One region of the Paenibacillus sp. FSL H3-0302 genome, then DNA from elsewhere that is predicted to be linked to it. Evidence: riboswitches for the same ligand, from Rfam matches in the RefSeq annotation. Region 1 holds a riboswitch; the other holds the start of a gene.
What was found. Region 1 has a riboswitch for preQ1 ahead of queF (preQ(1) synthase). Riboswitches for the same ligand answer to the same signal wherever they lie in the genome.
Positions count from the first base shown of each region.

Region 2: linked by a shared signal. The riboswitch ahead of MHH50_RS06365 (queuosine precursor transporter) and the one ahead of queF (preQ(1) synthase) in region 1 are both predicted to bind preQ1.

Region 1 is NZ_CP150284.1:3,730,612-3,745,817, forward strand. It holds gene MHH50_RS16470 (sugar ABC transporter ATP-binding protein) at 1-294, opposite strand, end outside; gene MHH50_RS16475 (class I SAM-dependent methyltransferase) at 520-1,365, opposite strand; gene MHH50_RS16480 (DMT family transporter) at 1,398-2,312, opposite strand; gene MHH50_RS16485 (zinc-dependent alcohol dehydrogenase) at 2,455-3,591, opposite strand; gene MHH50_RS16490 (VanW family protein) at 3,673-4,491, opposite strand; gene MHH50_RS16495 (cysteine hydrolase family protein) at 4,492-5,013, opposite strand; gene queE (7-carboxy-7-deazaguanine synthase QueE) at 5,149-5,871, opposite strand; gene MHH50_RS16505 (6-carboxytetrahydropterin synthase) at 5,864-6,346, opposite strand; gene queC (7-cyano-7-deazaguanine synthase QueC) at 6,346-7,008, opposite strand; gene queF (preQ(1) synthase) at 7,038-7,511, opposite strand; PreQ1 riboswitch class I at 7,675-7,718, opposite strand; gene MHH50_RS16520 (hypothetical protein) at 8,032-8,367, shown strand; gene murB (UDP-N-acetylmuramate dehydrogenase) at 8,432-9,343, opposite strand; gene MHH50_RS16530 (ABC transporter ATP-binding protein) at 9,494-10,294, opposite strand; gene MHH50_RS16535 (iron ABC transporter permease) at 10,350-11,384, opposite strand; gene MHH50_RS16540 (iron ABC transporter permease) at 11,384-12,439, opposite strand; gene MHH50_RS16545 (iron-hydroxamate ABC transporter substrate-binding protein) at 12,660-13,667, opposite strand; gene MHH50_RS16550 (APC family permease) at 13,871-15,206, opposite strand, start outside.
Region 2 is NZ_CP150284.1:1,434,983-1,450,188, forward strand. It holds gene MHH50_RS06360 (methyl-accepting chemotaxis protein) at 1,269-2,957, opposite strand; PreQ1 riboswitch class I at 3,324-3,369, shown strand; gene MHH50_RS06365 (queuosine precursor transporter) at 3,380-4,093, shown strand; gene MHH50_RS06370 (AMP-binding protein) at 4,372-5,853, shown strand; gene MHH50_RS06375 (thiolase family protein) at 5,850-7,001, shown strand; gene MHH50_RS06380 (MaoC family dehydratase N-terminal domain-containing protein) at 6,998-7,399, shown strand; gene MHH50_RS06385 (MaoC family dehydratase) at 7,374-7,715, shown strand; gene MHH50_RS06390 (SDR family NAD(P)-dependent oxidoreductase) at 7,718-8,539, shown strand; gene MHH50_RS06395 (energy-coupling factor transporter ATPase) at 8,540-9,340, shown strand; gene MHH50_RS06400 (ATP-binding cassette domain-containing protein) at 9,325-10,182, shown strand; gene MHH50_RS06405 (energy-coupling factor transporter transmembrane component T) at 10,175-10,978, shown strand; gene MHH50_RS06410 (nitronate monooxygenase family protein) at 10,985-11,950, shown strand; gene MHH50_RS06415 (Xaa-Pro peptidase family protein) at 12,035-13,129, opposite strand; gene MHH50_RS06420 (SDR family oxidoreductase) at 13,355-14,197, shown strand; gene MHH50_RS06425 (GNAT family N-acetyltransferase) at 14,223-14,726, shown strand; gene MHH50_RS06430 (helix-turn-helix domain-containing protein) at 14,744-15,088, opposite strand; gene MHH50_RS06435 (YqkE family protein) at 15,180-15,206, shown strand, end outside.

The DNA of each region.
Region 1 (15,206 bases):
GGCGACCGTAAGATGAGGCATTAAATTCAATTCCTGATGGATGATACTAATTCCAAGCTCCTGTGCTTCACGGGTATTAACAATCTCCACTTCATTTCCCTTGTACCACATTTGACCAGCATCCTTGGAATAGACACCTGTCGCAATCTTCATAAGGGTAGACTTGCCAGCGCCATTTTCTCCTACTAACGCATGAACTTCCCCACGCTTCAGCTCAAATTGACATTCATTCAAAGCATGAACACCTGGGAAAAACTTGTTGATTCCCTCCATACGAAGCAACACTTCGTTCATTTTGATATCCACCTCAAATTCTTTGAGAATGCCTTAACCCTTAAAGTAATCGCTTTCAATCCGGAATGTAAAATCATTGTATTCCCTATAAGTTGCCATTGTAATGGAATAATCTCCGTAAAAAAGTTTAAAATTTTATGTTTTACATACAAAAAAAGCTGAACCGAGAGCACCTCAGTTCAGCACAAATGTTATACCCTAAAAATCACATGTCAGCGAACCCTCCTAAAGGCTTGCGCCATTTCCAGCCACCAATGTGAAGGTCTTAGGAATTCCCTTATCATACACGTCGGAAGATAGATTAGGTTCTTCTACTAATTGGCGGATCACTAGTCCGCTATTAGCTGCTGCGGTTACAATTTCTCCGAGTGTCCAGCGGCGCCAATACACAACACTATGCTCTTGTTCACCTGCTGGTTTACCTGTGGAAGGCAAATACTTGGAATAGGATACCTTCTTCTCTTCCAATGATGAGTCAAAATAATCTCCGTTTACTTTGTGTTTGCGTACCTTCGCAGTAGATCCCTTCGAGGAAATAAGCTTGGTCGTTACCGGATGAAAATCGCGGAGTACAAATACGCCTCCAGGAGATAGCAATCGGCGAGCTGTTTCCATGAATAGTGTAAGGTTGGTAAAGTAATGAACAATGCCTAACTCTGCAAAGACGATGTCATATGAACCATCAAGGACGTCTTCTGGCAGCTTAAGAATATCTGAGACGATATAGGTTAGTGGTACCCCTGCTTCTTGGGCAAGATCAGCCGCATATCGCGCATTGGCTTCCGAGAAGTCAGCAACCGTTACTTCCGCACCTAGTAATGAGAGTGCCACGGCCTTCATCCCGTTTGAGCCCATTAAATTCATCATTTTCTTACTCTTCACCTCTCCAAAAAAAGAAAGGAGCGGGTGAAGCTTTGCACTTGGTTCCTTTATTAATTTTGCAGCTGCTTCTGACGGTGTACCAAACCGAGTTACCCAAGCGGTATAAGTATCTTCGTTCCAAAGCTCTTCGCTTGTTGGCACAGCGTTTTTTTCTGCCTGATTATTTGAATATTGATTCTGCTCTTCCATCCATTGCTACCCCTTTATGTGTAAAATATCTGTTATGAAGCATTCTGAATGGCATCAGCCATCCGGATAGTTTTCCTTCTTCCCGCGTACAAATATACTGCGAGGCCAATCATAACGAGCAGCCCACCTGCCCATTGTAAGGTTGTTAGCTGTTCACCCAAGAGTAAATACGCTAAGATACTGGCACCCACTGGTTCTCCTAAAATGTTCATTGAAACCGTAGTCGCGGATACATATTGTAGTAACCAATTAAACAAAATATGGCCAAACACCGTTGGCACCACTGCTAACAATACAAAGATTCCCCATTCCTTGGCCGGATAATTAAAAAAGGAAATCCCCATGAACAGATTGTATACGGCAAACACGCCAGCGGCTGATAAGAAGACAATCAAGCTATATAAATAAGAGGGCATGCGCACCACAAGCTTTTGACCGATCAGCATATGTACAGCTACCGCGACAGTGCCTCCGACCGATAATAGATCACCTTTTAGATTATCTGCAGAGATTCCAATATCACCCCAGCCGATAAACACGACACCGCCAATCGCAATGCCAAGCCCTAGAATAGCGGACAGAGCTGTCTTTTCCTTATACAAAAAATAAACACCCAGCATAATGAATACAGGCTCCAGGGCCATGATCATTGTTGAACTAGCTACCGAAGTATACTTTAATGATCCCATCCATAGCAAAAAGTGCAGCGCAAGCATTGCGCCTGAGAGGATGAGCATTAGCCAGTCTTTTTTACGAAGAGCAAAAGCAGCTCCACTATAGGGTCTTGCAAAAGGCAGCATCAGCAGTGAGGTAAATAATAATCTGTACATGCCTTGTATAGATGCAGGTGCATCAGACCATTTAATAAAAATGGCGGAAAAAGAGATGGCCACAATCCCTATCAACATTAATAGTGGAATCGGAAGTGGCGGTTTTTTAAGTTTCACATGTTACGCGTCCTTTCAATATCTTAAGTCACTTATGTTAATTTAACGCAGACCGTGAAAAAATGCATCTATTTTCATAAGATTTCACTAAAAAAAGCACAAGCAATGTCATTTCTGACGAAAGCTCATGCTTCTTAAAAGGCTACGGCTTCAGAACAACCTTGATGCAATCCTCTTTTTTCTCACTAAAAACGTCATAGCCATGCTCCGCTTTACTAATTGGCAGGCGATGCGTAATGATATCTGTAGGATCAAATTTATTTTCTTTAATCATCTTATACAGCAACGGCATATAGTGAATCACCGGCGCTTGTCCCATTTTTAAAGTAATGTTGCGTTCAAATAGATGACCCAAAGGGAACATATTGTAATTAAGCCCATAAACTCCCACAAGCTGAATAGTTCCGAATTTACGTACGATATCCGAGGCCATTCTAAATGCACTGAGTGAGCCTCCCTGTAGCTTCAGAGTGGTTTCCACTTTCTCCAAAGCAGATATTTTGGCATCTAAACCTACACAGTCAATAACCACATCTGCGCCCCCACGAGTGATCTCCTTCAAATGAGCCCCAATGTCCTTGATCTCTTCGAAATTATAAACTTCAACATTATTGGTCAGCTTCGCATGTTGCAATCGGTAGCCGATATGGTCAACAGCAATGACTCTAGAGGCACCTTTGATCCAAGCAAACTTTTGAGTTAGCAGTCCAACGGGCCCGCAGCCGAGAACAATGACTGTATCTCCCGGCTTCACTCCCGCGCTTTCTACTCCCCACCAAGCAGTAGGAACGATATCCGATAAGAAAAGAAGCCGCTCATCTTCCATTTCTGCATCCTCCGGAACGACAAAAGGACCAAAATTACCATAAGGTACCCGCAGCAATTCAGCTTGTCCGCCTGCAAAACCGCCATAAGTATCGGAATAACCAAGATAACCGCCTGTGTCCTTGGCGTCATTAGCATTGTCGCATTGGCTCTCCATCTCATGCTGGCAGAAAAAACACTGCCCACAGGCGACATTAAAGGGGATGATGACTCGGTCACCTTTTTTGACTTTAGTTACGTCAGGTCCCACTTCCTCAACAATCCCCATTGGCTCATGACCAATAACATAATCATCATGCATACCTGGAATTTCCCCGTTATAAATGTGCAGATCCGAGCCACAAATCGCCGTAGTGGTAATCCGAACGAGGATGTCATCTTTTTTCTCAAGCTTCGGATCAGCTACTTCTTTAACTTTCACTTTTTTCTTCCCTTGGTAGGTTAGTGCTTTCATGCTGTTAATCCGCTCCTTTGGAGATGGTCTAGAGATATAATTTTCATGCCTTTCTATGTTATATCCCTAAGCCCTAACCTCTTATCCATGAAGAAGCGGAGAATACATCATTAGTGCGTAATTATCAGTTACAGCTTCATCTCCAATTAGATCTCCAGAGCGTGTATATACTTTTCGACTGATCTTGTTACTGCGTATATATCCGCCCCAAGGCTCTAGACTAATCCTATGATCACTTTCGTATACTTCATAATCATAAAACGCCTGCTCATTGCATCTCCACTCCCCGTGTAAATGGCTATCGTCCAGCCAGAGCTTTAGTTGATACGTTTGAGCGGTGTTATTTTTTAATTGAAGATCCAAATAGTTATAAGAACAAGTCGCCCCGCTTCCAAAAGGTTGCGTACGTTGTTCATCTGGAAATACATCATAACTATGACGATGCCGTTCCATAACGGTAAGTGGCGTATGCAGTGCCATCCAATAGATCAGATTAGACAACTGGCATAAGCCTCCTCCAACCCCGGAATGAAAACCACCATAATGCAGCACCATACCCTGCAGATACCCTTTTCGCTTAGTGGGCTTACCAATACTTCTCCAGTAGGAAAAAGTCTCCCCCGGGTGCACAACAAGTCCATCCAGCTTCGCAATTGCCAGCCGTAAGTTAGTTATTTTATTGTATTGAAGCACCATATCTACATTCCGAAGACTTCTTAATAACGGGGTAGCATGAGTCATAGCTGCATAAGATAATGTTTCATCCGTACGCTGCCTCGCTATTTTGCTTCGTCCAGTGCACCATTTCAAATATCTTTTCCAAATAAAATATCGTTTGCCAGCAAACAATCTAAGGCGAGAACGCTGAATAGGCTTCATGGCAGCCTGGGGTGTATTCATCTAGAACTGAACCTCGCTTTCAGCTCGTAACTGGGCGAATCTACCTCCAATTATCGCATTATGATGCTTAACGATCTCCCTACTACTCAGAACCCCATTATCAAAGGTGCTATGAGCGTCTGAGACCAGTACACTTTTATATCCCATGCTGTATGCGCGTCTTATTGTCGTATCCAGACAGAATTCACTTTGCATCCCACAGATCACCAGATCCGTGATCCCGAGCTTTTGGAGTTCATCTTGCAGTTCCGTTCGGTGAAAAGCATCCCAAGTAGGCTTCTCAACGATAACTTCGCCTTCCTGCGGTGTGATGCGGTGACTGATCTGCCAAGTGGGTGTACCTTTTGTGTACTCCTCATCTTCGGTATGTTGAATATACACAATAGGAGTACCTGCTAATCGAGCTTTTTGCTGAAGGGAGACAATCCTTTCCATCACACCCTCTTCATCGTACAGCTTTAGATCATAGGAGAACATGGCTTCTTGAACATCGATAATTAATAATGCTGTTGATTGTTCCAAATGAATAACCTCCAAGAGCTTTTTTCAAAATCATACCAGAAACTGGGACAGACTATCTACCTGCTAGAAGTTACAAATGTTAAAACTAAAAACCGAGTATCTGTAAGCAGATACCCGGACGATTTCATCAATCATTTATTTGCCACGCTTATTATGCCAGATCAATGCATGCAGCTGTGGAAGTACACGAACCTTGTTCATATCCGAATCCACGATTACTTTATTAAACAACCACTCCAGCCTTCCCAGAAGTCGAGCAGAAATGTTGCCCTCTTCCGTGACATCATCATTACCAGGCTGCAGAAAGAGCTGCACATTCGGATATCGCTGGTGAACGTTTTTCGCATAATCAAAATCCTTATCATCAAACACTACGACCTTCAAGCTATGCGTAGAACGACCCAGTTTCTCCATCTTACTCATGATGTTATCTAGCATTTCCCAATTCGTTGTCATTCCTGAGCTTGGGGGTTTAGGACTGATTGTCAGCACATCCACGTCATTGAACCAATCCTGCCATTTACTCCCCTGAGTTTCTATCGCTGCTTTTATTCCACGCTCATGAAGCAGTTTGATGAAGGTACCCATTCCTTCACCAATCAAGGCAGGATTACCGCCTGAAATCGTAACACAGTCGAAATTATCTCCAGCTAATGCCAATAATTCATTTATGATTTCTTCTGCTTCCATCATGCGAACCTTATTCTTAGCCGTACCATCCCAAGTAAAAGCGGAGTCACACCAGCCGCAACGATAATCGCAGCCATAGGTGCGGACAAACATTGTCTTCACTCCAATTACCGCACCTTCGCCTTGAATAGTTGGACCGAACATTTCAATGACAGGAATCTTACTCACAGTCACAGCCTCCATACAAACGGTAGGATGGCCCTTCATCCGGAACATCTTCAGCCAGCACCTCTGCCCAAGAGGTTGGAGTCTCCCATAGCTTTACCGAGTACAAAGGCAACCCTGCTTGCTTAAGCTTGTAGGCAATATATGAAGACATATTCTCTACTGTGGTGCGGAAAGACAATAAGGCTACTTTGGAGCCCGTATTCGTTAACGTCTCTAACACAGGTTCATTTCCCATGGCAAGAAAAGCGTGATCTAAACGATCTACAAGGCTTTGTTGTACTGTCATTTTGATATCGCTGAAATCAATGACGAAACCTTCATCCGAGTGGCCTTCCGCGGCCATAGGTTTGCCCTTAAGCACTACTTCGAGCTTATAAGTATGTCCGTGCAGGTTGCTGCATTTCCCTTTGTGTCCCACTAACTGGTGTGCCGCATCGAACGTAAATATTTTGCAGACTGAAACCTCGTTAAGCATTAAGAACCGGCCTCCATTCTCTCCGCCTCATATTGCTCAAGACCACGCTGACGCAATAGACAGGCTGGACAAGTACCGCAGCCACTGCCAATAATACCGTTGTAACAGGTCAGTGTGTGTTCGCGAACATAATCAAAATACCCCAGTTCATCGGCCATTTTCCACGTTTCTTTTTTATCCAGCCACATTAGGGGAGTGTGGATCGCAAACTCATAGTCCATAGATAAGTTCAACGTAACATTCAATGATTTCACAAAAACATCACGGCAGTCCGGATAACCGCTAAAGTCCGTTTGGCAAACCCCAGTGACGATATGGGAGTACCCCAGTTGTTTAGCTAATATTGCGGCAAAAGATAAAAACAACAAATTCCGTCCATCAACGAAAGTACTTGGAAGCTCATCTCCTTCACCAGCCACGATATCTATATCCTGACGGGTAAGTGCATTGGGTGCCAGCTGATTGAGCAGCCCCAGATCAAGAATATGCTGTTTTACATTAAACTTAGCTGCTATCTCTGTTGCAACTTCGATTTCAGCCGCATGACGTTGATTATAGTTGAAAGTAACTACCTGCACTTCCTCATACTGCTGCAATGCCCAAACCAGGCAAGTGGTGCTATCTTGTCCGCCGCTGAATACGACGAGTGCTTTTTTGTTCATATGAATCTCTCCTTATCACAAGTTGGAATTTAGCGGTTGTCCACTTTTTCTGGATAGAGGTCGTGATTGATTAAGCGGTGTTCCGCCATCGCCTCATACTTCGTACCCGGTCTTCCATAGTTGCAATAAGGATCAATTGAAATGCCTCCGCGCGGAGTGAACTTGCCCCATACCTCAATGTAACGCGGATCCATCAGTGAGATCAGATCATTCATAATAATGTTGACACAGTCCTCATGAAAATCACCATGGTTGCGGAAGCTAAACAGATACAGCTTTAATGATTTGGACTCCACCATTTTTTGTTCAGGAATATACGAAATATACAGCGTGGCAAAATCCGGCTGACCCGTTACAGGACACAAGCTAGTGAACTCAGGGCAGTTGAATTTAACAAAATAATCACGCCCGGGATGTTTGTTATCAAACACCTCCAGAATGTCTGGATCATAACCAAACTTGTACTGTGTTCCCTGATTACCAAGCAAAGTAACTTCTTGCATTTCCTCTTTCAATCTTCCTTCTGACACGACAAAAAACCCCTCTCTTTTCCTTCGGCCTTGGCCGGTAATGGAAAGAAGAACGAGATTTCGAAAACTTGGCTCCACTAAGAAGAAACGGAAGCAACGTCCGGATAAAGGACAGCAACCGCTTGTACTGTTTAATATATTCTTAGTTTTTTATAGAGGGAGTTCGCGAACCTCTCCTGCACAACTTTAGCGCAGACTTCTTCTTAAAGCATATTGCGTCTTGAACTATACCATGGGTAGCCCGCTCCTGACAAGTTCTACTCTTTACTGTTACCTTATATAGATCAACAAATAACTCCAGGTTACCGCGGATAGATCTGCGTATGTAGAGTTTATGAAGTTCAAAAACAATGCCAATTTGTTCGTGAATTTCTTTTTTAATCACATGAATTATTCATACAGTTAATTAATATGTGGCAAAAAAAAGGATTCAAATCCTAAGAAAAGGGTAACTTATTCATAATAATCTTCGAGCTAAGGGTGGGAGCATTTTATGGAACAAAGTATACAGCAGCTTATGGATTGGCTTAACAATCATTTGAATGAAACAATCGCTATTGAAAAGAAAGAACTTCGTGATTTGGATAAAGTTCATTTCAATTTAGAGTCCGTAGATTTCCGGAGTGCAGACGACGTAATTGATGAATATCTTGGAAGTGCACTGATATTAAGAGGTTTTGGCAGCACACTTAACGCCGATGGTGAACTGGTATCCCTGCCACAATCCACTTATGATTTAGCTGTTGAAGGTCTTCAAATCGTAGACTTAGCCGACCGCAAGGCAGAAATAACTACGGACAGAGCTAATTACACCCTTTCAGTAGATTAAACGAACATGATTATGATAAGCAAAAAGAGCCCACAGCGATCTGCGGGCTCTTTTTGCTTATCATTTATTCTTCTCCAATGATCTCCACTTCCGTTTCCAGCTCTACACCGAATTTATCCTTCACAGTCGCTCTTACATGGTGGATTAGCCCGATGTAATCACTGGCTGTTGCATTATCTGCATTCACAATAAATCCCGCATGCTTCTTGGATACCTCAGCACCGCCGATTCTTGTACCCTGTAAGCCGCTCTCTTGAATTAACTGACCTGCAAAACGGCCTGGAGGCCGCTTAAATACACTCCCACAGGATGGATACTCAAGCGGTTGCTTCGATTCACGTAAATAAGTTAGTTCATCCATTTTTGCCTTGATCGTTAAAACATCACCGGAAGTCATAGCAAATTTGGCCTCAAGTACAATATACTCACCGCTTGCGAATACACTTTTTCTGTATCCCCATTGCAGCTCATCTCCTTGCAGAGTTACCAATTGCCCGTTCTTATTTATAGCTAGTGCACTATGCAGGACATCTTTGATCTCACCGCCATAAGCACCTGCGTTCATATAGAGCGCTCCACCAACTGTTCCTGGAATGCCACAGGCGAACTCAAGACCCGTAAGCTCCTTATCACGCGCATATCTGGAAACATCAATTATTTTGGCACCACATTGCGCATATAAGAGATTGTCGCGAATTCCCATTTCGGTAAGTCCTGCTGTTTGCAGAACGATTCCACGTACCCCTCCATCACGGATAATCACATTGGAGCCATTCCCAAGTACCGTAAGGGTTATCCCATTTTGTTCTGCATATGTAACGATCTTTTGAATTTCATCATAAGTAGCTGGTGCAGCCAAAATATCAGCTTTGCCGCCCATTTTAGTGTACACGTGATCTTTTAAATTCTCATGACTTTTCACTATTCCTGCGGTCATTAGCTGCTCTAGATCATCTTGAATTTTGTCAATATTCATGTTTTCATGCTCCTTTAACCATGTATAAATGATGGTCCTTGATCTATTTTAAAGAGTTATTATGAAATTGTAGGCAACCACAACTGTAACAACGAACAGGCTCCCTTGTCAATGACGGGAGCCTGTTCGTTGTATGTTTTTAGATGATAATTACACAGCTTTATAGGCAGCAAGCTCGTAAGGAAGACACAGTGGCACACCCGTACGTGGATCCGGAACGATATCCGCTTCAATTCCAAACACTTCCCGCAATACATCTGGTGTCATAACCTCAGTAGGTGAGCCTTCGCTAACCACAGTACCGGACTTAATCGCTACCATATGCTGCGCATAACGAGTAGCATGATTCAAATCATGCACGACCATGATAATGGTACGGCCTTCTTCCTCATTCAGCTTTTGCAAAAGTTGAAGAACTTCGAGCTGATGCGCCATATCTAGGAACGTTGTAGGCTCGTCAAGGAATAAAATATCTGTTTCTTGAGCCAACGCCATAGCGATCCAAGCGCGTTGACGTTGTCCACCAGAGAGACGGTCAATAGGGCGATCATGAAAAGATTCCATGCCCGTAACAGAGATGGCGTTGGAGATGATGTTGCGATCCTCTGCAGTCATCGTGCCAAATCCTTTTTGATGAGGGAAACGACCGTAGCTGACCAGCTCAGATACCGTCAGACCGTCAGGAGCCGTTGGGTTCTGCGGTAGAATCGCTAGCTGACGAGCAACCTCTTTAGTTGAAAAGTTATGGATCGATTTGCCGTCCAGCATTACGGTGCCACTCTTCGGCTTCATAATCCGGGCCATCGTTTTGAGGATTGTAGATTTACCGGAGCCGTTAGCGCCCACTAGTGCGGTGATTTTCCCCGTAGGGATAGACAAGTTCAATCCCTTAACTATAGTAGCCTCAGCATACCCAATACTTAATTCTTCTGTATTCAAACGTTCTGACATGATCTACAACTCCCTTAAAAGTTTTATGGAGCTATGCTCCTAAGTATGAACTAATTTACGCTTTCGACTTGGCGAGTAAATATAAAAAGTAAGGTGCGCCAATAATCGCAACCACAATGCCAGTAGGAACTTCGGCAGGTTGCAATACCCATCTACCAATGGTATCAGCGGTAATCATAAGAAGCGCCCCTGTCAAAGCACTAGCAGGTAATAACACCTGATGACGGGGTCCCACCAGCCTGCGAGCCAGATGTGGTGCTATCAGGCCGACGAAGCCAATACCTCCGCTTACCGCGACGCAGGAGCCGGCAAGCGCTACGGCTGTTACCAGAAGGAGAATACGTTCCTTCTCCACACGCATTCCTAGACCTAATGAAGTATGGTCCCCTAGATTCAATACATTTAGAACCCGGGCTTTATAGAAGGCGAACGGTAACAGAATCGCGATCCAAGGCAGCAAAGCAAGGACGAATCTCCAATCCCCACCCCATATTTTCCCGGCGATCCAAGTAGCTACAAATTGATAATTATTAGGATCAAGCCTAAGTGCCATTACAAGCTGGCAAGCATTGATTCCTGCAGCGACCGCAATCCCGATAAGGATCAGCCTTGTAGGAGACAGACCATCTGCCTTCCGGTAGGCAAGAATATAGATTAAAGCTGCGGTCAGGCCAGCCCCACCAAGCGCTAGGAGAGGCAAGACAAATACCGGAGCTGCTGTTGTAGCCGGAAAAAACGAGATAAAAATGATTACCGCAAAACCTGCACCAGCACTTATGCCCAGCGTAGCCGGTTCTGCGAGTGCATTACGTGCGAGACTTTGTAGAATACAGCCCGATACTGCAAAGCCCGCTCCAACTAACAATGAAATTACGATGCGGGGTAATCTGAAATCAAATAAAATAAGCTTTTGCTGATGTGTTCCATCACCCATGAGTGTATGTAATACCTCTAGTGGGGATAGACGCATAAACCCTGTATTCATACTGACTATAAACACAACGACGATCAGTATAGCAAGGAGCACTAACACCGTTAAGGCGCGTGTGCGGCGTTCTTTTTCATCTGGAGTAAGGGTTAATTTGGGCATTACAGCTCCCCCTTCCGCTTACTCGCTAAATAAATAAAGAACGGTACGCCGATGATGGCAATTAAAGCTCCTAGCGGTGTCTCATAAGGTGCATTTATCATTCTTGCGGCAATATCTGCAAAGATAATCAATAAGCTCCCTAGAACTGCCGAGCAAGGGATAATCCAGCGGTAGTCCACTCCAACGAAATAACGTGTAACATGTGGAATAATTAGTCCTATAAAAGCAATCGGGCCAACCGTTGAAACCGCACTTCCAGCTAAGATAACCACAACAATCATACATGCCAATTGAACTAACCTTGTCCGCTGCCCCAGACCAACCGCAACTTCTCTTCCTAAGCTGAGCAATGTGACGGATCGTGATAACATCATCGCTGCAATTAAGGCTACGGCCACCCAAGGGAATATAATCTTGATCTGAGTCCAGCTAGCTCCACCCATCCCACCAGCTAACCAGAAGGCTATGTCCTGAGATAAGTTGAAAAGAATAGCTACTCCCTGACTAATAGCAACCAATAAAGCACTAACTGCCGAACCTGCTAATGTCAATCGCAAGGGGGTCAGGCCATTAAAAGAAAGCGAACCGATTCCGAATACGATAAAAGAGGCCACAGCGGCACCGATAAAGCAATACAACATTAGTGAAGTGAATGAGAGTGAGGGTGCAAAAGCAAATACTATGGCCAGCGCTACCCCTGCTCCTGCATTCAAACCTAACAGCCCTGAATCCGCAAGCGGGTTTCTTGTCATCCCCTGCATGATAGCCCCTGCTACTGCGAAGCAAGCACCGACTAAGGCGCCAGCAATAGCACGTGGAAATCGCAGTTCTCTAATCACCTGATGTTTTTGTAAATCTGGATTGAAATGAAATATAGCTTCCCATACCGTAGCTAACTTGATATCTGCCGCACCCACTGAGACCGAAAGTGCCAATCCGAAGGCAATGGCAGCAAGTCCAAAAATAAGAATACCAATGGCAGCTGCCGGTCGGGTATGTAGAGCTTTTTTGGGTTCATTTTTAATACGATTTGCGAAATCTGAGGGTGAAACCATGAGTCGTCTCCTTATTCAATAGTTACAATGGTTTATATGATAACAACAATCATTCTCATTATCGCAAAAATATTTATGTTGTACAATTGCAGGAACGATTTTTCCGTACTATGGGATTGGTTTATAAAAAAATGGTGCAGATCTTTGTATCCCGAGATACTTGATCTGCACGCCCTTCCCCACCGAAATGATCAGTCTCATTCATGGTGAATTACGACTTTTATTTCACAAGACTTTTTAGCACATCGTCAATGATTTTGCTGCCAGCGTTCGCCCCACTGTAAAGCCAACTGCTTGTTGAGCTCATTTCATGCACATTTCCAGCTTTTACAGCTGGGATGCCCTTCCAGATTGCACTATCTAGAATCTCCGAACCCTCAGTCTTATCACTATTTACAAGGAAAATATGATCTGCGGTCAGCTCAGAAAGCTTCTCTAGTGAGATCGGATTCCAAGTTGCTCTTGTTCCTACTGGGATCTCTGTTACTAAGTTAGGCAGCGTTACGCCAAGGTCTGTATATAATACAGCTCCACTGCTGCGGGTTTCGTCTACAATATAGAAGTTTTTTTGCACCAACCATAGAATCGCCGCGGACTCTTGTCCAATAGCTCCTGTAAGCTGTTCTTTCGCAGCCGCTGCTTTAACATCATAATCTTTGATGGCTTTTTCTGCTTCAGGGGTTTTGTTCAAAATCTCACCCATCTTGAGCAACGATTTGCGCCAATCTTGATTTAGTTCATCCCCAATTACATAAGTGGGTGCAATCTTATTCAACTGATCGTAAATCCCGTTCTGAACAGAAGACTCCGATGGGATGATAATAAGATCCGGAGCAAAGCTGGTTACAGCCTCTAACGGAAGGTCGTAACTAATTGTAGGAACATCCTTCAATTCAGTGGCCAGATAATCCTGAACGCCATTTGTAACTGACCATTGAGCTACTGGAGTTACACCCAGAGTTACCAAAGAGTCTTCCAAATATGAACCCAGAACGCGCTGTGGATTAGCCGGAATCGTTACTTTATGACCCATTGCATCTGTTAACGTCTTAGGTGCAGCAGGTGCCTCTGTAGATTCTGCTGTAGGCGCTGTTGTAGGCGCTGTTCCTGCATTTGATGAGCTTTCAGCATTATTATTACCACAAGCGGAAAGTATTAGCGTCATCACTATTAGTCCGCTCATCGTCACTTTCATGCTTCCTGATCTTTTTCTGTTAAGCCAAAACATTAAAAACCCTCCTATATGTAACTGCTTTGATATTCAAAGGTGACCTTTACCTCTGCTTCACTTTTAAATGATATTGATTCTCATTCTCTGTGTCAACATATAAATTTCAAATTCTGTGGATTTGCAACAATTTCCTTCATATAAAATACAAAAGAGGTTATATTCCGAACGTTCCGGATATAACCTCATCTTTAATCTTCTACTTATTTATTTAAATGATACGGGACAGTCGCTACTACAACGTCCTTTTGATTCATTAGATACGAGCGGATTAAAAAGCTGGTCTGATTATGAAGCACGGCTTGCCACCAATGTTTGGTAATAAACTGTGGAATCAGAATCGTGATGTGATCCGTCGCAGCGGTCTTCCACTCTACCGTATCGATAAACTTCACTAACGGACGAATGATACTACGATATCTGGAACGAAGTACAATCAGGCGTACACCTGGATTCCATTCCTCCCACCGTTGCTCCATCTTATGAATGTCTTCTTCATCAAAGCCTACATACACAGCAACAACATTATCTGTTAGAGACTTCGCATAGCTGATGGAATGTAATACAGCACGTGTAACCCCTGCTACAGGAACAACTACAGTACTTCCTTTAATTACAGGTTTATCCGTAGCCGGACATATACGCAGTTGATCCGCAGTGTTCAAATAGTGCTTATGAATACGGTGGAACACGAACATTACAGCAGGTAAGAAAATGAATGCCATCCATACGCTCGAGAATTTAGTAATGATAAATATAAGCGTAATCGTCAATGTAGTCAGCATACCGATGGTATTTACTACAAATCTTTTCACCCATCCAGCGGGTCTTGTTTTGATCCAATGCACCATCATCCCCAGTTGGGATAAGGTAAAAGGAATGAACACGCCTACCGCATATAGTGGAATCAAACCTTCCGTATTCCCATGGAATGCAGTCACAAGTATGATAGACATAACTCCTAGAAAAATAATGCCGTTTGAGAAGCCAAGGCGGTCACCACGGACCATAAATGCATGTGGCAGATATTTATCTTTTGCAAACATAAAGGCAAGCAGCGGAAACGCTGAATATGCTGTATTAGCTGCCAAGAACAAAATCACTGCTGTAATCCCTTGAATGAAAAAGTACAATCCGCCACGGCCAAAGGTCGATTCAGCGATCTGAGAGACAACCGTAGCCTTTTCATCTGGCACAATCCCATACCAATACGCCAGCACAGTGATTCCGGTAAACATAAAGCCAAGGATAAGTCCCATGATCATTAGCGTCTTGGCTGCATTCTTCTCAGCGGGTGCTTTAAAGTTTGGGATCGCATTAGATACGGCCTCAACCCCCGTTAGGGCTGAACAACCAGAGCTAAACGCTTTTAATAGTAGAAACAAACTTACATTAGATACGGCGCTGCCTATTTCAGGAACATTCGCATGCGCGCCACCCATTGCATATTTAACGATACCGGAGATAATCAGAACAACAATCGAAACCACAAACAAATACACTGGAATTGCGATAAATGAAGCCGATTCAGTCACTCCG
Region 2 (15,206 bases), 2.3 Mb from region 1:
ATTTGCTGTAGGTAGCATCGACGGATGAACTTTGAGTAATTTGCAGTAAGTAGCATCCACGTAGGAACTTTGAGTAATTTGCTGTTGGTAGCGCCACGGATGAACTTTGAGTAATTTGCAGTAGGTAGCATCCACGGATGAACTTTGAGTAATTTGCAGTAGGTAGCATCCACGGATGAACTTTGAGTAATTTGCAGTAGGTAGCATCCACGGATGAACTTTGAGTAATTTACTGTTGGTAGTGCCACGGATGAACTTTGAGTAATTTGCTGTTGGTAGCGCCACGGATGAACTTTGAGTAATTTGCTGTAGGTAACTTGGCTCCGGACTCAGGAGACCTTATTTGTGATAAAAGGGTTAATTTGGAGCGTTTTCGGACACCAGAGGCGCTATTTGAGCGAAATAGGCTGAGTCTGGGTTGATTATGAGGCAATAGCGTCTCTCGAGTCCGAAAAAGCCTCCGAATGGCAGTTTTTCGAGTAATAGCGGCATCTGAGTCCGCAAGCCAGCAGCGAATGGCGTGCTGAGTCTAAGTGAGAGCTTCGCGCAAGCTAGCGCATGTAGCCGAGTCTATTGCTGTAAGTAGCATCGACGGAGGAACTTTGAGTAATTTGCAGTAGGTAGCGCCACGGAGGAACTTTGAGTAATTTGCTGTAGGTAGCATCGACGGATGAACTTTGAGTAATTTGCTGTAGGTAACTTGGCTCCGGACTCAGGAGACCTTATTTGTGATAAAAGGGTTAATTTGGAGCGTTTTCGGACACCAGAGGCGCTATTTGAGCGAAATAGGCTGAGTCTGGGTTGATTATGAGGCAATAGCGTCTCTCGAGTCCGAAAAAGCCTCCGAATGGCAGTTTTTCGAGTAATAGCGGCATCTGAGTCCGCAAGCCAGCAGCGAATGGCGTGCTGAGTCTAAGTGAGAGCTTCGCGCAAGCTAGCGCATGTAGCCGAGTCTAAGCGAGATTATCGCGCAAGCCAGTAGCAAATGACGCGCCGAGTCTAAGCGAGAGTATCGCGCAAGCCAACGGCAAATGACGCGCCGAGTCTAAACGAGAGTATCGCGCAAGCCAGCGGCAAATGGCGTGCCGAGTCTAAGTGAGAGCTTCGCGCAAGCCTAGCGCATGTAGCCAAGTCTAATCGAGGTTCCGCGCAAGCCTAGCACATGCCCCCAAGTCTAAGCGAGACCTCCGCAAGCGCTAGCGAGCCATCGCAAACTAAAAACCCCCGTTCAACACTTTCGTGTGAACGGGGGGTTTAATTTACAAGCGTTAAATCTTAAATTGCTGCACAGCTTCTTGGAGTTTCTTGGCTTGCTCATACAGATGTTTAACGGTTTCTGCATGGCCTTCCAGTTCGACGCGCTGCCGCTCTGAGTTAGCAGCGAGTGTGTCCGCACTTTCTTGCGATCTTGATGTAATTTGTGCAGTTTCTTCGACGGAAGCACTGACTTCTTCTGTACTTGCCGAGATTTGCTGTGTAGCCGCAGATACGGATTGAATGCTGTGATTGATGCTTTGGATAAGAATCAGGAGGTGATTAAAGGCATCACCTGCTTCTGCTACTTTGCCGACTCCAGAGGCAACCTCAGAATTCACGTGGTTCATCTCGGTAACGGAGCGACTCATATCTTCTTGAAGCCCAAGTAGGAAGTCACGGATCTGTTCGTTTGCGTTACGGGATTGTTCAGACAGCTTGCGTACTTCTCCCGCAACAACAGCAAAGCCGCGTCCATGCTCTCCTGCGCGTGCAGCTTCGATTGAAGCATTCAGCGACAGCATTTGGATCTGTTTCGTAATTTCAGTAATGCTGTGAACGACTTCTCCGATCATTACTGAACGCTCATTCATGATTTGTAATTGATCCAGCGACTGTAGGGAAGCACGTTCAACCTGGCGCATTTGCAGCACAGCGCTTTGAGCAATTTCATTACCGCCACTTGCTTCAGCGGAAGCCTCACTGATTTGCTCCGTGACTTCATTCGCTGCTGAGGCAATACTTTGAATGCCTAAATTGATTTCTTCCATTGCTCTCGAGTTATCTGATGCACTGCTAGCGATAGTCGTACTACCTTTGCCGATTTCTACTACCGATGAGCTGGAGTGTTCCGCCATATCATTAAGAACCTCAACACGTTCTTTTAAAGAGTTGGAATCCGCAACGACAGTATTAGAGGTTACCAGTACATGTCCAATCATTTCTTTCAGGCGTTGGGTCATCGCTTGGAAGCTTACGGACAACTGTGCAACTTCGTCATTTCCTTTAACTGATAATTCTTCGGTGAAATCTCCCTCTGCGAGCCGGGCACTATAAGCTGCCAGTTTTGAGATTGGACGTGTTATACGCACACTCATGAACCATGCACCAGTTAGGCCGATGATCAACGTCAGAAGTGTGATTCCGGCACTTGTCCATAGAATACTGTCTGTTTTTTCTTGAATGAAGCTTACGTCACTGCTTACACCGATAACCATCGTACTTCCGGGAATACCGATATAAGCTGTTTTATGTATACCATGTGCGTCGCTATATGTATCGCTTAGTCCAGTTTTTCCTTTAGAGGCTTGTTGCATTGCAGAGGATACGGTGACACTTTCTGCCCGTTGCAATTTTGCATCGTGATCTGCGGATAGAATCTCAGCTTCTTTTCCCTTCAGATTGACCAGAAAAATGGTTTCCACTCCATGTTGTTTCCTCTTTTCCTGAAAATAGAACTCGAGATTGGTGGCAGACTGATCGTTCTTATTTAGGGTTTGCTGGGCGTGCATTACGTTGAGATTCTTATATACGTCCTGAGCAGCGGCAGTAAGGATTTTGTTAATCTGCGGCATAACATAGCTGTTGAAGATACTGATAGAGATAAAATAGAAGCTGGTGCTTAACAAAAGAGACGTGAGCAACAGAACAACAAATAATAAACGCGTAAATTTGCGACTGATCGAATGCTTGATACGAAACATATCGTTCTCTCCTTTTTTTATGGACGGTGAGGTCATTTCTTTTTTGGTCTTCACTAGATACTCCATGCCAACTGCTGGAAATTGGCGACCCGAGATATATTCCATAGTTATGTCATATTTCTACTAAATGGATCGGGAATAAGGTGTTTGATACTATTCTATAGAATTAACCTCTGGATGAATAGTGAAAGTTTTGTCCTATAGAGCATTTTTTTCTGAAAAAAATGAATTATTGCTGACTATTTTAGATAATTGGCGAAAAAAAAGAAATGGAACTACCAATTTCATATAAAAATATTATTTTTATGGATTGTTAAGCGCTATTGTGATAGAGTATTAATGTTTTGTTCCGAAAATTTAATATTGTAAGCCGCGGTTCGTAACCATCCCGCGTAAACAAAACTAGGAGGAATTTCAGTAATATGTTTAATTTGCTGTGGGGAGTTTTATTTGTTATTGTCAATTTTGCTTTTTTTCTACTCTGTTACCGCTTGTTCGGGAAAAGTGGAATGTACGCCTGGGTAGGTATTGCTACTGTAATTGCTAACATTCAGGTAGCTAAGACGATTGCTATGCCATTTGATATTGTGATGACACTCGGAAATACGATGTATGTCACTTTATATATGACCAGCGATTTACTTAATGAGAAGTACGGAAGAGCGGAAGCACGTAAAGCGGTCTGGTTTGGTTTCTTCACCTTGCTTATGACTACAGTCATTATGCAGATGGTATTAGTATTTAAGCCGCAGGAGACCGATATCGCTCAGTCTTCTTTGGAGACGATTTTTGGGCTGATGCCTCGACTAGCTTTGGGTAGTCTTACAGCTTACTTCATTAGTCAGTTCCTAGATGTTCGGTTGTACTCTTGGATTCGTAAATATTACAGCACCTCAAGTCAGCTGTGGATTCGTTCCAACGGTAGTACGATGATTAGCTCCTTTGTGGATACACTTATTTTCTGTACCATTGCGTTTGCGGGCTTGTATGACTGGAATGTATGGCTTGAAATTTTGCTTACGACTTATCTAGCGAAGTTCTTACTAACCGCAGTAAGCACACCTATCTTATATATCGCCCGAACCTTTACTTTTGCTGAAGAGGGTTCACCATCATCCGTTCAAAAGAAGGACTAAACAACAATACAGCCAGCGCGTACCGATCATAATCGATGCGTGCTGGCTGTTTTTTCGTTGTAAGATGGACTTAATAGTTACATGAAAGATGTGTACATAAAAATAATATAAAGCTAAAATAAGCTATCGTAGCAATTCTAGCGGGTTAGTTTAACAGGAGCGCCGGCGATGGCGCTTATCACATATCCTTTAGTTTGGGCTGGACTTGCGGGGCAGTCCGATTGAAGAGAATGTATATAATCGGTAGTCACAGAAAATACGAACAGGTGTGATCTAGGATGAATCTAGTAGTTCCTATACTGCGTCATGCAGCACAGCAGCCCGACAGCATTGCCTTAACCCATGACCAAGCAAGTCATACCTATGCCACATTAGTAAAAACGATGCGGAGAATCGCGAATGGCTTACAGCAAAAGGGTCTGAGGCATGACAAAATCGCGATTTTATCTACGAATCGTATTGAATTTGTTGAGGTTTTTTTGGGGGCGATTTATGCGGGCTGTGTTCCCATTCCCTTAGATCCCAAGTGGAGTGCTAATGAACTGCAGGTTATTATAGAGCAGTGCCAGCCGACAATGATTTTTGCCGAGCCGGAAGCCGCAAAGAATCTGACCTTCAAGGATCAAATGATCCAAACATTGACCTTCTCAAATGAACGAACAGGTTCCTATGATCAGTGGCTGGCTGCCCTGAAGCCGGAGGCTGAGTTGGATGAGACGAATGAATTATTATTTATTGGCTTTACTTCAGGCACAACCGGATTGCCCAAAGGTTATATGCGTACCCATTTATCATGGTTAAAAAGCTTTGAGGTCTCGAATATTGCTTTTGAATTGGACGCTATGAAGGATGTTTTGGCACCAGGTCCATTTGTGCATTCCCTATCCTTATTCGCCGTAATGCAGAGTCTATATAGTGGAGCAACCTTTCATATCACACAAAAATTTAGTGCCACGCAGGTGTTAGAGCTGTGCCAGCAAATTCCGGGCGTGGTGCTGTTCGTCGTACCAACAATGATCGAATCCATGATGCAGCAGGCTGTACCTGGGCAGATACAGATTGATGCGATTATTAGCTCAGGTGCAAAGTGGTCGGAGTTGTCCAAGAAAAGGGGCATGGAAGTGTTTGGTGGAGCGCGGCTTTATGAATCCTACGGTTCTTCAGAAGCGAGCTATATTAGTTATTTGGATGTTCTGACCGAGCATAATCCGACCTCTGTAGGCAAACCTTATCCCGGGGTGCAAATTTCCATTCGTGATGACCAGTTCCGGGAAGTCCCTCCTGGGGAGATTGGGCAGCTATATGTGCGTAGTGATATGATATTTTTAGGCTACCATCAATTGCCGAATGAGACAGCAGCAGCTTTTAGAGAGGGATGGCTTGTTTTAGAAGACTATGTTTATCAGGATGAAGCTGGTTATTTATATATGGCGGGACGTTTGAAGAATAAAATCATATCCGGAGGGCTGAACGTTTATCCGGAAGAAATAGAGAGGGTGCTGGAGTTTCTTCCGGAAATAGATGAAGTGATGGTGCTTGGCGTGCCTGACGATTACTGGGGAGAACAGCTGATAGCCCTCGTGAAGTGGAGCGGAGAACAGCATTTATCTGTCGAAGAAATTAAGAATTATTGCCGCCAGTATTTAGCGAGCTACAAAGCGCCGAAGCAGCTGCTAACCGTGGATGAATTTATCTATACAAGTAGCGGGAAAATTGCCCGGCAAGCGATGAAAGACTATGTGAAAAGAGCGATGATATGATAGAAGCAGTAATTGTCATGGCAAAACGTACACCGGTTGGCAGAATGGGTGGCTTATTAAGTACACTTGAGCCGGAGGCATTACTGGCGCCGCTTATTCAGCATATTGTAGCCGAAACGAACTTGCCTAAAGAACTGATCGATGATGTCATTATTGGGAATGTTGTGGGCCCAGGAGGTAATATTGCCCGGGTAGCTGCGCTTGAAGCGGGGCTGCCTGTTTCGGTTCCGGGTGTCACCGTGGATCGTCAGTGCGGATCTGGGCTAGAGGCAATTAATATAGCAGCAAGACTGATTCAAAGCGGCGCTGGTGAGATTTATTTAGCGGGTGGTGTCGAAAGTACGAGCCGTGCTCCATGGAAAATGGCTAAACCACAGACGTTAATGGGGGTTCCACAGCTGTATACCCGTGCACATTTTACGCCTAGCTCTTACGGTGATCCGGATATGGGAATAGCTGCAGAGAATGTAGCTAGGAAATACGGGATTTCTCGAGAAGAGCAGGATCAATATGCCTTAAAAAGCCATCAAAAGGCGGTTCATGCTCAGCAAAGTGACCGGTTTCAGCAGGAGATAGTACCTCTTCAGGTAGAGGGGCAGTGGGTGAGCACCGACGAATGTCCTCGGGCAAATACGAGTCTGGACAAGCTGCAAAAGCTGCCGCCAATTTTTGAAGAAAAGGGTACCGTCACTGCTGGAAATGCCTGTCCTATTAATGATGGCGCAGCGCTTCTATTAATGATGTCTCGTGAGAAATGCCAGCAGCTTAAGCTTACCCCTATTTTGCGGGTCGTGGATGCACAAGCTGCGGGTGTAGATCCGAACTATTTGGGTATGGGGCCTGTACCAGCTGTGCAAAAGGTGTTAAAACGCCAAAAGCTTACCGTTGCCGATTTAGATATCGTAGAGTTTAACGAAGCTTTTGCTTCACAAGTATTGGCATCACTGAACGAGCTTCAAATTCCACAGGAAAAGGTCAATCTTGGCGGGGGGGCATTAGCAATAGGCCATCCATACGGAGCTTCCGGGGCTATGTTAATGACTCGCTTATGTGCTGAAATGCAACATGTCCCTTACCAACGAGGGCTTGCTACTCTGGGAATCGGCGGTGGGATAGGTCTGGCAACACTCGTGGAGGTTATAGAATGAACAGTGTCCGACATCAGATCCATATGACTGCTGAATGGATTTCGGACTATGCACAGAGTATTGAAGCACCCGTGCAGACGATAAATGGAAAGCTGATCGCTCCTGCGACGATGCCTATTATTTTCTGGCAAGACTTCGATATTCCTTGGTTAATCATCGGTGAACCCTTGCTTCACGGCACTCAGAAATTTTCATATCAGGCTCCGATTACGGCGGGGATGATTTTGGATTGTGAATTAGCGTTAACGGGCGAGGTGCAAAAAGAAGGCAGACAGGGTAAACTGACTTTTTACACACATACGCTGGTTTGTAGGTGTGAGGGTGAGCTTATAGTCACCGCAGAAACGGTGTTAATTCGGGTAGGTGATGATCATGATAAAAAAGTGCATAACAGCTGAGGCTATCCGGCAATATGCAGCTGCTTCCCAAGATTTGGCGCCTATACATCTAGATGCAGAGGCCGCAGCCAAGGCTGGTTTGGAGCGACCCATCGCACATGGGATGTATCTTATGGGATTAGCCCAATCTTTGTATATTGCTGAGCACCCTACACAGTGGATCACTCAATATGATATGAAATTTCATAAGCCAATAGAGGTCGATAGTGTCGTGATTTTTGATTTTGCAGCGGACGATTGCTTTGTGAAAGTGATCCTTACAACAGAAGCTGGCGATGTTATTGCTGCGGGAGCTTTTGCAGTGAAAGAGGTGTAGTGATGAATAAAGTGGCCTTAATTACTGGAGCAACAAGAGGGATCGGACGTAGTATCGCCATACAGCTTGGCAAGTCAGGTTATATAGTGGTTGTAAATGGTACGAAACAAGTCTTAATTGATGAGGTTGTGCGCGAGATCCGCCAGGCAGGCGGAGAGGCACTAGGGTACGCTGCTAATGTAGCCGATTCCGTCGCAGTCACTGCCATGGTAGGTGAGGTCATTGCCCGATACGGTCGTATCGAGGTATTGATAGCTAACGCGGGAATTGTGCAGGATCAGAAATGTCAACGTATGACGGATGAACAGTGGAAGACTGTTCTGGATGTGCATTTAAATGGCACTTATTATTGCATTCAACGAGTATTACCACATATGCGTGAAACAGGTGGGGATATCCTGTTGATGACCTCTGCTGCTGGACTAGCAGGTTCCGTAGGTCAGGTGAATTATAGTGCAGCCAAGGCTGGAATACTGGGCATGATGTGGACGCTCGCAGCAGAGCTGAAACGTGACCAGATTAGGGTCAATGCGATTTCTCCAGCGGCATTAACGGATATGACCAGACCAATAATTGACCATTTGAAGGAGAAACATGCCAGTCGTAATGAACCTTTGCCTGATTTTTGGAGAATAGGTGACGCTGAGGCTATTGCTTCCTTCGTGACTGCATTGTTGAGGGAGTCCGACGCGGATTTAACCGGTGAAATCTTTGCCGTGAATGGATCAAAAGTGACAAAATGGGAGAAGCCTGCACCTGCATTTTCCGAGAATAGCATTGAGGCATTTTTTGCTGCTTGGCACCGTCAAAAGGGGACTGAATAAATGCTTACCTTCGATCAAGTTTGTTTTTATTATAAAAAAGGACAACCTCTTCTGGAGGATATTAGCTTTACGATAGACGCAGGGGAGTTTGTGGCGATAGTCGGGGCGAATGGTTCTGGCAAATCCACTATTGCAAAGCTCATGGACGGACTGCTGCTGCCGCGAAAAGGGACTGTACAATTTAAGAGCTTGGACACAGCAAAACCAACGGATCTTGCGGAGATTCATCAGCAAATCGGTTTTGTTTTTCAGAATCCAGAGGATCAATTTATCACCACAACCGTTATGGATGAGGTGCTTTTTGGTTTGGAGAATATCCGTGTGCCGAGGGAGGAAATGCGCAGCCGATTGGATCATGCCTTACAGGCCGTTCATATGGAGGATTATCTGGAAGCTATGCCACATCAGCTATCTGGAGGCCAAAAGCAACGTGTCGCTATCGCCGCTATATTGGCGATGTGCCCGCAAGTCATTATTTTTGACGAGGCTACCTCAATGCTTGATCCTCAGGGAAGACAGCAGGTTCTTTCTATTATGCAAGAGCTGCATCGTCAAGGCCTGACGCTTATTCATATCACCCACCATATGGAGGAAGTGCTTGCAGCAGAACGCGTATTGCTCCTGCACCAAGGACGACTTGAGTTTGACGGCGATCCACTGACTTTTTTTGAAACCATGCCTGTTGCGGACTATCAATTACAACTGCCCTTCGCAGTGCGTGTACATACATTGCTCCATTCAGCAGCACCGCTAACAGCCGATTGGAAGGGGATAATTCGATCACAATGGTCTACCAATTAAAAAATCTAAGTGTGAACTATGCCGATCATGTGGCTTTGCGAAATATAAACTGCACTATTCCTGAAGGCAAATGGATTTCTATTATCGGTCCAACAGGCGCAGGAAAGTCTACCTTTGTCAAAGTGCTGAAGGGCTTGATTCCCACCGTAAAAGGAGACTATTGGATTAACCAGCAGCCTGCCAGCAGAGATGCTAAAGGACGCTTAAAGGTTGTCCCCGAGTTGGGTTTCGTTTTTCAATATCCGGAGCATCAGCTATTCGAAACAACGGTGCATAAGGAGCTTGCTTTTGCTCTGAATCAGCAGGGTGCTTCACGTCAGCAAATTACAGAGGCGATTGAAATGATCTTGCCGCAAGTGGGTTTGCCAGAGGGGATTCTCCCCTTAAATCCATTCCAGCTAAGTGGTGGTGAAAAGCGCCGTGTAGCTATTGCCTCTGTACTGATGACAAATCCGAAGCTGCTGATATTGGATGAACCGACAGCGGGTCTCGATCCAGCTAGCCAAGTGTCTTTGCTGAGGCTACTAAAGGAATGGCAGCAACAAGACAATCGCACCATCCTCTTCGTTTCGCATCAGATGGGTGATGTTGCCGAATTCTCAGATGAGGTCATGGTTTTTCGTGAAGGTCAGTTAAAAGGGCATCATGATATCAGAACATTGTTTCTGGAAAAGGAAGAATTACTGCTGGAACTTGGACTATCCTTGCCTGAACCCGTACAGCTCTTGAAGCTAGTGGAGGAATTATCTGGTCAGAAGATTGAAGTTGCCAGCTGTAAAGAGCAGGATATCTTCGAAGCGATTTTGCCGATTTGGCATTCGAGGGGGCAAGGGCATGGCTGATTCCGTATTAGTCGGTCAATATGTGGAGACGCATTCGATTTTTCATCGTTTAGATCCTCGTACAAAGCTTGTAAGTATCGTGATGCTCATGCTTAGCTTTATGATGCTTGGTACGGGGCTTAGTTATGTTTTTGCAACCTTTTTTGTATTGGGATTGTTACTACTGTCTAAAGTTCCTGTGCATTTTTTTTGGCGAGGGCTACGGCCGGTATTATTTATTTTATTATTTACTTTTGTTTACAATGCCGTGTTCACCAAGGGGACGATTCTCTGGTCATGGTTTTTTATCGAGGTGACTGAAGAGGGATTGCGGATAGGATTACGTTTTGTATGGCGGATTATATTGCTCATCTTGTTAGCCTCAATTCTGACATTAACTACTAAACCGCTAGACTTAGCTTATGGTCTGGAGAAGCTGCTTGCCCCTCTGTCCAAATTGGGGGTACCCGTAGAGCAGTTCTCTTTAATGATAGTGATTGCGATCCGTTTTATCCCTACCATCAAGGAGGAGCTTGATCGTATCCTTCTCGCACAAAAGGCTAGAGGTTATGATCTCACAGTATTATCACTGCCTAAACGGATATATGCGTACATTCCGATCATTATTCCTCTGCTCTTCACAACGATTCAACGAGCTGAACAGCTGAGCTATGCAATTGATGCGCGTGCTTATGGGAATGGTAAAGGAAGGACTTCTTTTAAAAGACTGCAATTTCAGCAAATAGATTATCTGGCAGGGGGAGCTGCCCTTTTAATTGCCGTGATTCTACTTTGCTTAAAGATAGGAAAGGTGTAGATGAAGATGAAATGGAATACCCGTATTACGGAGTTATTACACATAGAATATCCTATTATTCAAGGAGGACTTGCTTATTTAGGTTATGCAGACCTTGCGGCTGCGGTTTCAATTATCGGTGGACTGGGTCAGGTCACGGCAATGAGTCTTCCGGATGCGGAGGCCTTACGTGCAGAAATACGTCGGGTACGAACACTAACGGACAAACCATTTGGTGTTAATTTTGCTATCGGCATGCATGGGATTGGTTATGAAGATCGGGTGCAGGTCGCCATCGAAGAGCAGGTTCCCGTGGTGAGCCTCACTGGAGGGAATCCAGCCCCTATACTGGAAATGTTACAGCCCACCGATATTAAAACACTTGTGCTCGTCTCCTCACGCAGACAAGCCCAAAAAGCTGAACAATTAGGGGCTTCTGCGGTTATTGTTGTTGGGCATGAGGGAGGGGGCCATTTAGGGCGTGACGATGTTGGAACCATGGTGCTCGTTCCGCAAGTGGTTGATGCGGTTAATATTCCTGTGATTGCTTCCGGAGGGATCGGAGATGGCCGTGGATGGATGGCTGCTCATGCACTTGGGGCTGAAGGAATCGAAATGGGCACTCGTTTCGTTGCTACAGTGGAATGTGTTCATGCGGCCGCTTCTTATAAAAAAGCTTTAGTAGAAAGCTCAGAGTCGGATACGGTTGTAATCAAACGTTCTATTGGAGCACCCGCACGAGTGTTACGTAGTGACTACATTGATCAAATTCTTGAAATCGAGCGCGTGACACCGACCTATGAAGCATTAAAAGAGTATATCAGTGGTGCAGCCAACAAGCGCTGGATCTATGATGATATCAAAGAAGAGGGCATCGGCTGGGCAGGTCAAGTGACAGGAATGATCCAAGATATTCCTACAGTCGCGGAGCTGATCGGCAGGATGGTGAAAGAGGCTAAGTTGGTTCGCGGGATGTGGGGAACACAGGTTTGAATTTAAAAAAACACAGAGCGGCGATTCTCTCATTATTGGAGGAATCGCTGCTCTGTGTTTTTGGCTGTGGCTTGTAATTCTTTTCTATAAATGAAGAATAGTCAGTTCCTTAGGGAAGCTTGTTAAGGTCTCTGCACCTTCAGCTGTAATAATCAGATCATCTTCGATACGTACACCCGCTAGTCCAGGCACATAAATTCCCGGCTCAACGGTGAACACATTGCCGATTTCGATAATGTCGTCGTTCTGTCCGTGAAGTGATGGATATTCATGAACATCCATGCCCAGTCCGTGTCCGACACGGTGTAAGAAATATTCTCCGAATCCAGCTTCTTCAATTACATCACGTGCAGCTTTGTCGACTGAGCCGAAAGGTGCTCCAGGATTGGAGGCAGCGATCCCAGCTTCGTTGGCAGCCAGCACAGTGTTATAGATAGTGACTAGCTTGTCGTCTACGGATTCAATAGCAAAGGTACGTGTAATATCAGAAGCATAACCATCGGCATACACCCCGATATCAAACATCAGGAAGTCGCCGGGTTGAATGACCCGGTTGCCAGGAACACCGTGAGGCAAGGCAGTTTTCGGACCAGAAAGCACCATAGTGTCGAAGGAAGGGCCGGAAGCGCCAACCTTTTTCATTAGATATTCTAGCTCCGCCACTAGATCGTTTTCTGTAACGCCTGTTTTTACGTGGGTAAGAACGCGGCGCAAGGCTTCCTCAACTAGCTCAGCGGCATGTTTCATGCGCTTAACTTCATCCGGGGTCTTTTTAGAGCGCATGCTGCGCAGCAATGGACCAATATCACTAAACCGTTCAGCTGGAACAGCAGCGGTTAGGTGCTCAAAACGGGCTACTGAGAAATGTTCCTTTTCTATGCCAAGAGTACCTAGCTTACTGCTGCCGAAACAATCTTTTAGCAGGTTATAGGGATTATCAGTGTCAGTGTGAGTTAGAATTTTGGTGACCGAAGAAGCCGCTTGAGCCGCTTCTGCATCCAATGCAGGCAGAATGAGCATAGGCTCTTCTCCGCGTATCAGCAGCAGACCCAGAAAACGTTCATGCGGATCGCTGGCGAAGCCGGTTAAGTAGTAGACATGCTTGGGATCTGTTACGAGCAGGGCATCCAGACCTTCGCCCGCCATTTGCTGCTCTAGGCTTGTCAGAGCATTATTCATAGTTGGTGTTCCCCTTTCAACTTCACGATTAGAACTGCAATATTCCTATTATAGATCAAAAATAGACCAGACGCACCTGACGAACTATAACTATCGTTGGCTAATCATGACATGAAGCTTTTCTTAACCCTACTAGTTGGTGTAACATATCTTTAAATATACTTCTCCTAAGGTTAGGCTGAAGCTTATTCGGGTACGGTTGTTGAGAGAGGAGTGATTCTTGCAATGAGAGAAACAATCGCACTTGTTACCGGAGCGAATTCCGGTATGGGGCTGGCCACAACAGTTGAACTGGCTCGCAAGGGAGCTAAAGTTATTATGGTTTGCCGTAATCGCCAGCGGGGAGAAGAAGCACTTGCTGCCGCCAAACAAAAGAGCCGCTCCGAGGATATCGAGCTCATGTTGTGTGATCTGGCTTCACTTGAGAGCATTCGCAGCTTTGCTGAGGAATTCACTATGAAATATCCGATGCTAGACATACTTATCAATAACGCCGGGGTAGTCACGATTAAGCGTCAGCTTACGAAGGACGGCTTTGAGATGGATCTTGGCGTAAATCATTTGGGGCATTTTCTACTTACCAATTTGTTACTTAAGTCGTTGCAGGCAGCAGAGCAAGGCCGTATCATTGTGGTTGCCTCCGGTGCTTACAAGATAGGTGCGCTCCATTATGAAGATCCAACCCTCGCTCGCCGTTTTAATCCTGCAAAAGCCTATGCCCGATCCAAGCTAGCCAATATTCTCTTCACGCGGGAGCTGGCTTCGCGTCTTCACGGAACAAGGGTGACGGTGAATTGCCTGCATCCAGGAGCAGTGGGGACGAATATAGGTGTAAACCGGGAGACTGGTTTTGGCAAGTCGGTACTTAAGTTACTCTCATACTTTTTCTTAACACCTGAACAAGGTGCCGATACAGCGATTTATTTGGCTACAGATCCCGATCTTGGAGAGGTAACCGGTCAATATTATTATCGAAGAAAGATTAAACAACTGTCTCCCAGAGCGCAGAATACAATAGAGGCCGAACGGCTGTGGCAATGGAGCCAGGAGCAGGTCGGCCTGAGTTAATTAACACATTTGGAGGAATTAAGGGATGAATTGGGAGAACAGCAGAATTGAAGATGCAACATCTGCAGACTTAGCAGCTATTGTAGATATTTATAACTCAACGATTGCTGGGAGGATGGTAACTGCAGATCTGGAACCCGTTACTGTTGCAGATCGGGAGAAATGGTTTCTTGAGCATAATAGCCATCACCGTCCCTTATGGGTACTGAAGCAAGGAGATGAAATTGCTGCATGGTTCAGTTTTCAATCCTTCTATGGTCGTCCAGCGTATAATGCAACAGCAGAAATCAGTGTATACGTGAATGAAAAGTTCCGTGGTGGTGGTGCGGGCAGAATTCTTCTGACAGAGGCCATTGAGAAAGCCCCTAGTCTCGGAATTAAGAATCTAGTCGGCTTTGTGTTTGGACATAATGATCCAAGCCTTGGTTTACTGAAAAAGTTTGGTTTTGAAGAATGGGGAATGCTGCCTGGTGTGGCTGAACTTGACGGTATAGAGCGTGATTTAGTCATTGTCGGCCTTAAAATCTAATGCCTCAGATAAAACGCTTACATTTTGAGAGTTGAATTTAGATTATCGGTGTCACAATCGACCCATTCTTTGGACCAACTCTGTAAGTCTCGGATGACTGATTCCAGAGCAAGACCTTTATCCGTCAAAGAATATTGGATCCGCACGGGGGTCTCTGGGAACACTTCTCGAAGAACGATCCCTTCCTGTTCCAGCTCTTTGAGCCGTTCGGAGAGCAGTCTTCCACTGATGGGTAATGCCGCTTCAATTACATTGAAACGTTGGGGTCCTTGAAGGAGCTGGTAGATAATTAAACCAGTCCAACGCCTGCCGATAATATCCATACTTTTTTGTAGCCGGGGACATAAATCATTGGACTTCATAGGGCTCACCTCTTAGTAAACATTATAAACGAAAAGACCAATAACTTAAACAAATTCCAATTTAATTCAGTACTAGAAAGGATGATGGACAGTGGCTAAAAAAAAGAAAATGCCTACC